Regions from separate parts of the Paraburkholderia caballeronis genome, predicted to be linked through region 1. Evidence: predicted binding sites of a transcription regulator. Region 1 holds the regulator's gene; each other region holds the start of a gene.

Evidence for each region. Region 1 encodes LexA, which represses DNA repair genes until DNA is damaged. Its sites were predicted from a motif close to ACTGTATNNNNATACAGT; they were not measured.
Region 2: BLV92_RS06060 (ATP-dependent helicase) is a predicted target of LexA. The motif match lies at 2,014-2,031, and genes of this name have one in related genera.
Region 3: recA (recombinase RecA) is a predicted target of LexA. The motif match lies at 1,478-1,495, and genes of this name have one in related genera.

What each region holds. Positions count from the first base shown of each region.
Region 1 covers NZ_FNSR01000001.1:2,319,711-2,322,985, forward strand. The annotation lists gene cysT (sulfate ABC transporter permease subunit CysT) at 1-195, opposite strand, end outside; gene BLV92_RS10385 (sulfate ABC transporter substrate-binding protein) at 305-1,351, opposite strand; gene lexA (transcriptional repressor LexA) at 1,625-2,275, shown strand; gene BLV92_RS10395 (hypothetical protein) at 2,297-2,677, shown strand; gene BLV92_RS10400 (DUF2939 domain-containing protein) at 2,760-3,275, shown strand, end outside.
Region 2 covers NZ_FNSR01000001.1:1,355,461-1,358,735, reverse strand. The annotation lists gene BLV92_RS06060 (ATP-dependent helicase) at 1-1,897, opposite strand, end outside; gene BLV92_RS06055 (hypothetical protein) at 2,144-2,527, opposite strand; gene BLV92_RS06050 (RNA-binding S4 domain-containing protein) at 2,801-3,022, shown strand; gene BLV92_RS06045 (MATE family efflux transporter) at 3,162-3,275, shown strand, end outside.
Region 3 covers NZ_FNSR01000001.1:947,303-950,577, reverse strand. The annotation lists gene recX (recombination regulator RecX) at 1-311, opposite strand, end outside; gene recA (recombinase RecA) at 319-1,398, opposite strand; gene BLV92_RS04160 (response regulator transcription factor) at 1,631-2,437, shown strand; gene BLV92_RS04155 (sensor histidine kinase) at 2,450-3,275, shown strand, end outside.

The DNA of each region.
Region 1 (3,275 bases):
CGTGAGCCGGTACGACGCGATCACGCGCGGCGACCACACCGCGCGGACGAACTGGTCCCAGTCGAGCGTCGCCGTCTTCAGGAAGGTCGCCGCAAGCGGAATGAGCACCACGAGGCTCAGATAAGCCACCGTGATGCCCAGCGTCAGGCCGAAGCCCGGTAACGCGCTCGGCTTGCGCAGTTGAAACGTCGTCATGCTCGTTGCTCTTTCGATGTTGCTCCGGCGCCGTGCGCCAAAAAGGCGCGCCACAGCGGCGCGCCTTGCCTGGAACATGGGCCGGTTGCAGCCGGCCCCGGTCCCGCCGTTATTGCGGCTGATAGATCGAGTCGAATACGCCGCCGTCCGCAAAGTGGGTCTTCTGCGCGTTCGCCCAGCCGCCGAACGTGTCGTCGACCGTGTACAGCTTCAGCTTCGGGAACTTCGCGGTCAGTTCGGCCGGCACCTTCGGCGAACGCGGACGGTAGAAGTTCTTCGCCGCGATCTCCTGGCCTTCGTCGCTGTACAGGAATTGCAGATACGCTTCCGACACCTTGCGCGTGCCGCGCTTGTCGACGACCTTGTCGACCACGGCGACCGGCGGCTCCGCGAGGATGCTCACCGACGGCACGACGATCTCGAACTTGTCCGGGCCGAATTCCTTCAGCGACAGGAACGCCTCGTTCTCCCACGCGATCAGCACGTCGCCGATGTCGCGCTGCACGAAGCTCGTGGTCGCGCCGCGCGCGCCGGAATCGAGCACGCCCGCGTTCTTGTAGACCTTCGCGACGAACTCCTTCGCCTTCTGGTCGTTGCCGCCCGGCTGGTGCAGCGCATACGCCCACGCCGCGAGGTAGTTCCAGCGCGCGCCGCCCGAGGTCTTCGGATTCGGCGTCACGATCGACACGCCCGGCTTCGCGAGGTCGTCCCAGTCCTTGATGTGCTTCGGATTGCCCTTGCGCACGAGGAACACGATCGTCGACGTGTACGGCGACGCGTTGTCCGGCAGGCGCTTCTGCCAGTCCTTCGCGACGAGGCCCTTGTTCGCGAGCGCGTCGATGTCGTAGGCGAGCGCGAGCGTCACGACGTCGGCCTGCAGGCCGTCGAGCACCGAGCGCGCCTGCGCGCCGGAGCCGCCGTGCGACTGCTTGATCGTCAGGCTTTCGCCGGTTTTCGCCTTCCACTGCTTCGAGAAGGCTTCGTTGATGTCCTGGTACAGCTCGCGGGTCGGGTCATACGACACGTTCAGCAGCGTCGTGTCCGCATGTGCGGCCGGTGCGACGGCGGCGAGGCCGACGAGCGGCGCGAAGCCGATTACCAGTTTGGCGGCCAGCGATTTCAGCCAGCCTGCGCGCCCCGTATTGCGATGACTCATCCACTTTCTCCGTGTTCTCGTGAGTGGGTTGGTGCTAACGATGGGGGCCAGTCTAACGACACGCCTACATCATTAAAAATAATTGTTCCTCATTCTTTAATACGCAAAAGTGGTAAGGGCAGACAGAATCGCCGCTGACGCGTCTTTTACGCCGTGTTGACGCCTCAAACCGACGCCGTAGCGCCGGTCTCATGAGCGAACTTCAAGTAACGCTTGAAAAGTGGCGAATACTGTATAAAAATACAGTCACCTGTCTATCCATACAGTGGCGCCATGACCAAACTCACCGCACGGCAGCAGCAGGTTTTCGACTTGATCCGGCGCGCGATCGAGCGCACCGGCTTTCCGCCCACCCGCGCGGAGATCGCCGCGGAACTCGGTTTCAGCTCGGCGAACTCAGCGGAAGAGCACCTGCGCGCACTGGCACGCAAGGGCGTGATCGAACTGGCGGCCGGCGCGTCGCGCGGCATCCGACTGATGCCGCAGGGCGACGAGCTTCCGCATCAGTTCACGCTGCCGCACGCGAGCATCATGCAGTTGTCGCTGCCGCTCGTCGGGCGGGTGGCGGCCGGCAGTCCGATCCTCGCGCAGGAGCACATCTCGCAGCACTACGCATGCGACCCGGCGCTGTTTTCGAGCAAGCCCGACTATCTGCTGCAGGTGCGCGGCCTGTCGATGCGCGACGCGGGCATCTTCGACGGCGACCTGCTCGCGGTGCAGAAGCGCACCGAGGCGAAGGACGGCCAGATCATCGTCGCGCGGCTCGGCGACGACGTCACCGTGAAGCGGCTGAAGCGGCGGCCGAACGGCATCGAGCTGATCGCCGAGAACCCCGATTACGAAAACATTTTTGTCGAGGCCGGCAGCGCGGATTTCGCGCTGGAAGGCATCGCGGTCGGCCTGATCCGGCCGACCGAATTCTGACCGCCGTCCGGAGAGAAAACCATGGAACGCCTTGCCCGCCTGTTGCCGTTTCGCCAGTTCGGCCGCCTTCGTCATCTGCGCGGCATCGCGTCGTGCGCGGCGCGTGCCGCTCAGGCGCTGCCCGTCACCGCCTCGCTGTTCGACGCGCCGGCCGCCGAGCCGAGGATCGATGCTAAAACCGAAGCCGCCCCGCTGCCCGTACTGCCGTCCGCGCAGCCGGCGTTCGCCCGCGTGTCGCTAAATAGCGGACTGAACGCGGAGCCCGCGCAGCGGGCGCCGGTCCGCGTGTATCACGGTCCGTCGCGGCTGATCATGGTCGGCACCGTCGATGCGGTCTGCCGGATGATCGACCGCTGCATCGCCGAGCAACAGGCGGAGTTGTCGGCCGCGCTCACGCGGTGACCGTGAGGATGTCGCGAGCCGGGATCGTTTTCTCGTGGCGGCGGTCAACGTCAGGTGTTCATTACTTCACCTGCCCGCCCCGATGACCGTTTCCCCCGTTTCCAGCAGACGCTGGCTCAAACCCGTCGCGATCACGATGATCGTCGTATTCGTCGTCGCGATGATCGGTTATGCGTATGCATCGCCGTACATCGCGCTGAACCGGCTCAAGCAAGCCGCCGACGCACGCGACGCGGCAACCTTGAACCAATACGTCGATTACCCGGCGCTGCGCGGAAGCCTGAAGGAAGAAGTCGGTGAGATGCTGCAGAAGCGGATCGGCGCGGAACACAGCAGCAATCCGCTGCTACTGTTCGGTGCGGTGATCGGCGCGGCGCTGATCGGGCCGCTGGTCGATGCGTACGCGACGCCGGACGGCGTCGCCGCGCTGCTGAACGGGATGCCGCCGCGCGGCGAGCCGGGCGAACGGCCGCCGGCCACGCCCGGCACCCCCGCGGCCCCGGGTCAGGACGTGCCGCCGCCGGCCGCACCGGCACAGGCTCAACCCGCGCCGCCTCCCGTCGCGAGCGCGACTGCACCGGAATCCCGGCCGCAGACG
Region 2 (3,275 bases), 960 kb from region 1:
ACGCGGTCTGGTTGTACACGTAGAAACGCTGCGGCACGACGATGTGCAGCTCTTCCTTCGCACGCGTCATCGCGACGTACAGCAGACGCCGCTCCTCGTCGATCTCGTCGTCGCTGCCGGTGCCGAGATCCGACGGAATGCAGCCGTCGACGCCGTTCAGCACGAACACGTTGCGCCACTCCTGCCCCTTCGCCGAATGGATCGTCGACAGGATCAGGTAGTCCTCGTCGAGCAGCGGCACGCCGGATTCGTCGCTGGTCGCGTCCGGCGGATCGAGCGTCAGTTCGGTCAGGAACCGCTCGCGCGACGGATACGTGCACGCGATGCTCTCCATCTGCACGAGGTCCGCGTGGCGCGCGGCGGCGTCCTCGTGGTTGCGCTCCAGATGCGGCTCGTACCAGCGGCGCACCCGTTCGAATTCGCCGGGCCACGGCGTGCGGCGGCCGCAGACGGCGTCCATCAGCGCGACGAACGCGGGCCAGTCCTCGGCCGCGCGCGGCGGCGGCGCGAACGCGGCGAGCGCGTCGGCGGTCCGGTACGCGCCGCTGCACGCGGCGACCTGGTCGAGCAGGCGCGCCGCATTGGCGGGGCCGACGCCCGGCAGCAGTTGCGCGACCCGAAAACCCGCGACGCGGTCGAGCGGATTCTCGGCCCAGCGCAGCACCGCGAGCACGTCCTTCACGTGGACGGCGTCCAGAAACCGCAGCCCGCCGAACTTCACGTACGGGATGTTGCGCCGCGCCAGTTCGATTTCGAGCGCCGCGCTGTGGTGCGCGGCGCGAAACAGCACCGCCTGGTTCTTCAGCTTCATTCCGGCCTCGCGCGCTTCGAGCACCTGCTCGACGACGTAGCGCGCCTGCTGCGCCTCGTCCGCGACGGTCACGAGGCGCGGCCGCTGCGCGGACGCGCGGTCGCTCCACAGGTTCTTCGTGAAACGCTCGGTTGCCGCGTCGATCACCGCGTTCGACGCCGCGAGGATCGGCTGCGTCGAGCGGTAGTTGCGTTCCAGCGTGACCTGGCGCGCGGGCGGATCGAACTGCGCGGGAAAGTCGAGGATGTTGCGCACGGTCGCGCCGCGAAACGAGTAGATCGCCTGCGCGTCGTCGCCGACGACCGTCAGGCCGCGCCCGTCCGGCTTCAGCGCGAGCAGGATCGACGCCTGCAGCCGGTTCGTGTCCTGGTATTCGTCGACGAGCACGTGGTCGAAGCGGCCCGACAGATCGGCCGCGAGCGACGGCTCGGCCGCCATGTGCGACCAGTACAGCAGCAGGTCGTCGTAGTCGAGCACGTCCTGCTTCTGCTTCGCGTCCACGTAGGCGGCGAACAGCGCGCGCAGTTGCGGCTCCCATTCGGCGCACCACGAGAACGCGCGCGCGAGCACGTCCGCGAGCGGCTCGCCGGTGTTCACGACGCGCGAATAGATCGCGAGACACGTCGATTTCGACGGAAAGCGTTTTTCCTTCGCGGACAGCCCGAGTTCGTGCCGCACGAGGTTCATCAGGTCGGCCGAATCTTCGCGGTCGTTGATCGTGAAGCCGGGCGCGAGGCCGATCCGGTCCGCGTACTCGCGCAGCAGCCGCGCGCCGACGCCGTGGAACGTACCCGCCCATGTGAGGCCGTGCGCGAGCGCGGCCGCCGCGCGCGGCACGCCGGACGCGATCCGCGCGACGCGGCGCGTCATCTCCTGCGCGGCGCGGCGCGAAAACGTGAGCAGCAGGATCCGGTGCGGGTCGGCGCCGTTCAGCACCAGATGCGCAACGCGGTGCGCGAGCGTGCTGGTCTTGCCCGAGCCCGCGCCGGCGATCACCAGCAGCGGCCCCGGCAGCCCCGCCGCGCCGGCCGCGCGGTCGCTGCCGTGCTCGACCGCCGCGCGCTGCGCGTCGTTCAGCTTCGACAGCCACGCGGCGACGTCGCGCGCGACATCGGGATCGGTGCCGGCAGCAAGGCCGGCGGAGGGGGAATCGACTACGGAGGACACGGCGCAGGGCTACGGATCAGTGGGCGGCGACGCATACTGTATATCCATACAATCGGGGCCGCAAGCGGATCGGACGGGATCGGATCGGCGCCGATCGGGATTCGATCCGGCGCCATTTTCCGGCAGCTTCGCCGAAAACGGCCCCGGTCCGCGCCCGTCATGGCGTCACGGCTGCGGGTTGCCGCCCTGCGACTGCGCGGGCGTCCCCTGCATCTGCTCCTTCATCTCTTCGTTGGCGGCCTGCCGGTCGGCCTTGCGATTGGTTTTCGCGTCCTTCACGTGGTCCTTGTACTGCGACTTCGCGGCCTTCTTCGACTGGTGGTAATCGGCGCTCGCCTGCGCATCGGCATTGCGCTTCTGCACGAGCGGATCGGTCGGCGACGGCGCGGTCAGGTTCTGCGGCACGGGCGTCGCGCCTTGCAGGCCAACCCCGGGCGCCGCCTGCGGCGTGTCCACGCCTGCGGCGGCAGGCGCAGCGGTCTGCGCAAAAGCGGCGGCGGTAAACATCGACAACGCGGTGCCGGTCAGCAGCTTGCGGATCTGGATCATGGCGGAATCCTCTCTGAAGTTATGGTTCCGGACCGGCTGGAACGCATGCCGGCCCCCGGGCGAGCATTACCGAAAAGCAGCACGCTCTTTTCAGGGACACGCCGTTTTTGGGTGAAGTTCGTCGTTTCCCGGCACCGTTACAGAAGGTTTCATTTCCTGACAGATGGGGCGCGCGACGAAAGCCCACCGGGTGGACCCCGCATGCGCCAGGCAAGGCGGCCACGCGTGGCTTATGATGCGAACCCTTCCGATCCAGACCGTACGACGCCCGCCATGCCCAACCTCGATTTCACGCTGACCGGCGATTACGTCGAACTGCACAACCTGCTGAAGATCACCGGCCTCGCGGACAGCGGCGGGACCGCGAAGCAGATCGTCGCGTCCGGCGCGGTGAAGGTGGACGGCGAAGTGGAACTGCGCAAGACGTGCAAGGTGCGCGCAGGCCAGGTCGTGCTGTTCGGCGACACGCGGATCGCGGTGCACGAAGCATCGTGACGGCACGCCGGCCGCTTTCCCGCGGCCAATGCACCATTAGCGTGCCTCATGATCGACAACGGGGCATTCTGGCCATAAGCTGGCGGTTTCCTCCCTTTTCCTTTCGGGCGGCGCGGATTCCCGCGCCACCCGCATTTTGATGACCCGCTCCCCGACCGTCGCGCAGACCGCGACGCCGCCCACGCTGACCCGCCACGCGGCCGACACCGCGCGCCTCGCCGCGCCGCTCGCGATCGCGCAACTGTCGCAGATG
Region 3 (3,275 bases), 1.4 Mb from region 1:
AGCGCGCGGCCTTTCAGCGAACGGCCGGGACGTTGGGCATCGGAAGCGGACCGGCGCGCAGCCGAAGAGCCGGACTCGGAATCACGCTCGAAAACATCGCCTTCCGCAGCGCGCCGGCCGGTGGAGAAAGGAGAGCGCCGCGAAGCCCGCGAACTCGACGTGCGCGTTTCGCCGTCCGCACGCGCGTCAGGATGGGTTTCGTCGATGTCGTCGAAAGGATCGCGAACATCGCGCGGCTCACCGCGCGGACCAGCCTCGGCCGTTTCGCCTGACACAGGCGCCACCGGCGCGGACCAGCCCTTGCGGATCACGAGCGGATTACTCTTCTTCGCCCGCGACTTCGACGCCGCCGTCCGTCACGGCGCCCGCCGGCATCGCGCTGACACCCAGCGATTCGCGGATGCGGTTCTCGATCTCGCGCGCGATGTCCGGATTCTCGCGCAGGAATTCACGCGCGTTGTCCTTGCCCTGGCCGATGCGCTCGCCGTTGTAGCTGTACCAGGCGCCCGCCTTGTCGACGATCTTCGCCTGCACGCCGAGGTCGATGACTTCGCCCTGGCGCGAGATGCCCTCGCCGTACAGGATGTCGAACACCGCCTCGCGGAACGGCGGCGCCACCTTGTTCTTGACGACCTTCACCCGCGTTTCGCTGCCGATCACCTCGTCGTTCTTCTTGATCGAGCCGATCCGGCGGATGTCGAGACGCACCGACGCGTAGAACTTCAGTGCATTGCCGCCCGTCGTGGTTTCCGGGTTGCCGAACATCACGCCGATCTTCATCCGGATCTGGTTGATGAAGATGACCATGCAGTTCGTTTTCTTGATCGTGCCGGTCAGCTTGCGCAGCGCCTGCGACATCAGCCGCGCCTGCAGGCCCGGCAGCGAATCGCCCATTTCGCCTTCGATTTCCGCCTTCGGCACGAGCGCCGCGACCGAGTCGATCACGATCATGTCGATCGAGCCCGAGCGCACCAGCGCGTCGGTGATTTCGAGCGCCTGCTCGCCGGTGTCCGGCTGCGAGATCAGCAGTTCCGGCACGTTCACGCCGAGCTTCGACGCGTACTGCACGTCGAGCGCGTGTTCCGCGTCGATGAACGCCGCCGTGCCGCCGAGTTTCTGCATTTCGGCGATCACCTGCAGCGTGAGCGTGGTCTTGCCCGACGATTCCGGACCGTAGATCTCGACCACCCGGCCGCGCGGCAGGCCGCCGACGCCGAGCGCGATGTCGAGGCCGAGCGAGCCGGTGGACACGACCTGAATGTCTTCGACTGCCTCGCCGTCGCCGAGCCGCATGATCGACCCCTTGCCGAACTGCTTTTCGATCTGCGCGAGCGCGGCGGCGAGCGCCTTGCCCTTTTCAGCAGTCAGTCCAGCCGAGCCTTTCTTGCTATCTTCCATGAATCGTCCTTTGCTATGATGAACGGCGTCTGAGGCAGGTGCGCGGCACTTTCCACCCGCCGCGCGCACGAACGCAGACACTGTATAAAAAAACAGTGGTTTTGGCAAGCCCCGGCGAACCGCCGCGCGAGATGACACGCGGCCCACCCGGGCTGCCGCGGCCACGAATCCTCAGGAGACCGCTGCGCGCCGCCCAGCACGGCGCCGGCCACAGCGACGCTGGCGCATCATCATGCGAATTCTCATTGCCGAAGACGACAGCATACTCGCGGACGGACTCGTCCGATCACTCCGCCAGTCGGGCTATGCCGTTGATCACGTGAAGAACGGCATCGAAGCCGACGCCGCGCTGTCGATGCAGGCGTTCGACCTGCTGATCCTCGATCTCGGACTGCCGAAAATGCCCGGCCTCGAAGTGCTGCGCCGCCTGCGCGCGCGGAACTCGAACCTGCCGGTGCTGATCCTCACGGCCGCTGACAGCGTCGACGAGCGCGTGAAGGGCCTCGACCTCGGCGCCGACGACTACATGGCGAAGCCGTTCGCGCTGAACGAACTCGAAGCGCGCGTGCGCGCGCTGACCCGGCGCGGCGCGGGCGGCGGCCCGACCGTCGTGCGACACGGCGCGCTGTCGTTCGATCAGGTCGGGCGGATCGCGCGGATCAACGACCAGGTGCTCGATTTGTCCGCGCGCGAACTCGGCCTGCTCGAAGTGCTGCTGCAACGGCTCGGCCGGCTCGTGTCGAAGGAGCAACTCGTCGATCACCTGTGCGAATGGGGCGAGGAAGTCAGCAACAACGCGATCGAGGTCTACGTCCACCGGCTGCGCAAGAAGCTCGAAGCGGGCGGTGTGCGGATCGTCACCGTGCGCGGCCTCGGCTACTGCCTCGAAAAAGAACCGCCGGCCGGGACGGCCGCCGCAACCGCGGCTGGCGCAACCGCCGGCCCGCCCGCCGCGACCGTCGCCGCGCCGGCCGCGCCGCAAGGCGTGCTGCCGAACGCGCCGCCGGCGGCGATGCCCGCGAGCCACCACTACAAGTAGGCGCCCACGCCGATGGCCGAGCCCGCTCACGCCGCGCATGCCGCCCGGCCAGCCAAGGCCTCCGGCGCCGACACGCCGGGAGCCGACGCCCTCGACGACGAAGCGCGCGACGCCCGCTACGCGAACCCGTTCGCGCCGCCCGACGAAACCGAAGCCGCCGCCGACGCGCGCCCGCGCTCGCTGTTCGGCGAAATTCTCGACTGGATGCTCGCGCCGCTTTTGCTGCTGTGGCCGATGAGCATCGCCGTCACCTATCTGGTCGCGAAGTCGATCGCGAACGGGCCGTTCGACCGCGCGCTCGAAACCGACGCCTACGTGCTCGCGCGGCAGATCCATCCGGTGAACGGCGTCGCGGAGCTGTCGCTCGCCGACTCGACGCGCGACTTCCTGCGTGCCGACAACATCGACAGCGTGTTCTACCAAGTGCTCGGCACGCGCGGCGAGTTGATCGGCGGCGACCGCGACATGCCGCTGCCGCACGACGAGGATCGCCCGCCGCCTGGCCTCGTCGAATTCCGCGACGACACGCTGCACGGCATCGACATCCGCGTCGCGTACACGACCGTCGAGTTGCCGCGCACGGCCGGCGCGCAGCCGGTGCTGGTGCAGGTCGCGGAGACGCTCGACAAGCGCCGCCAGCTCGCGAACGACATCATCAAGGGCGTGATCCTGCCGCAGTTCGTGATCCTGCCGCTCGCGATCCTGCTCGTCTGGTTCGGGCTGTCGCGCGGGCTCGCGCCGCTGCACGCGCTGCAGACGAACATCCGCACGCGCCGGCCCGACGACCTGTCGCCGCTCGAAGCGCGCCGCGCGCCGCCCGAAATCGAGCCGCTCGTCA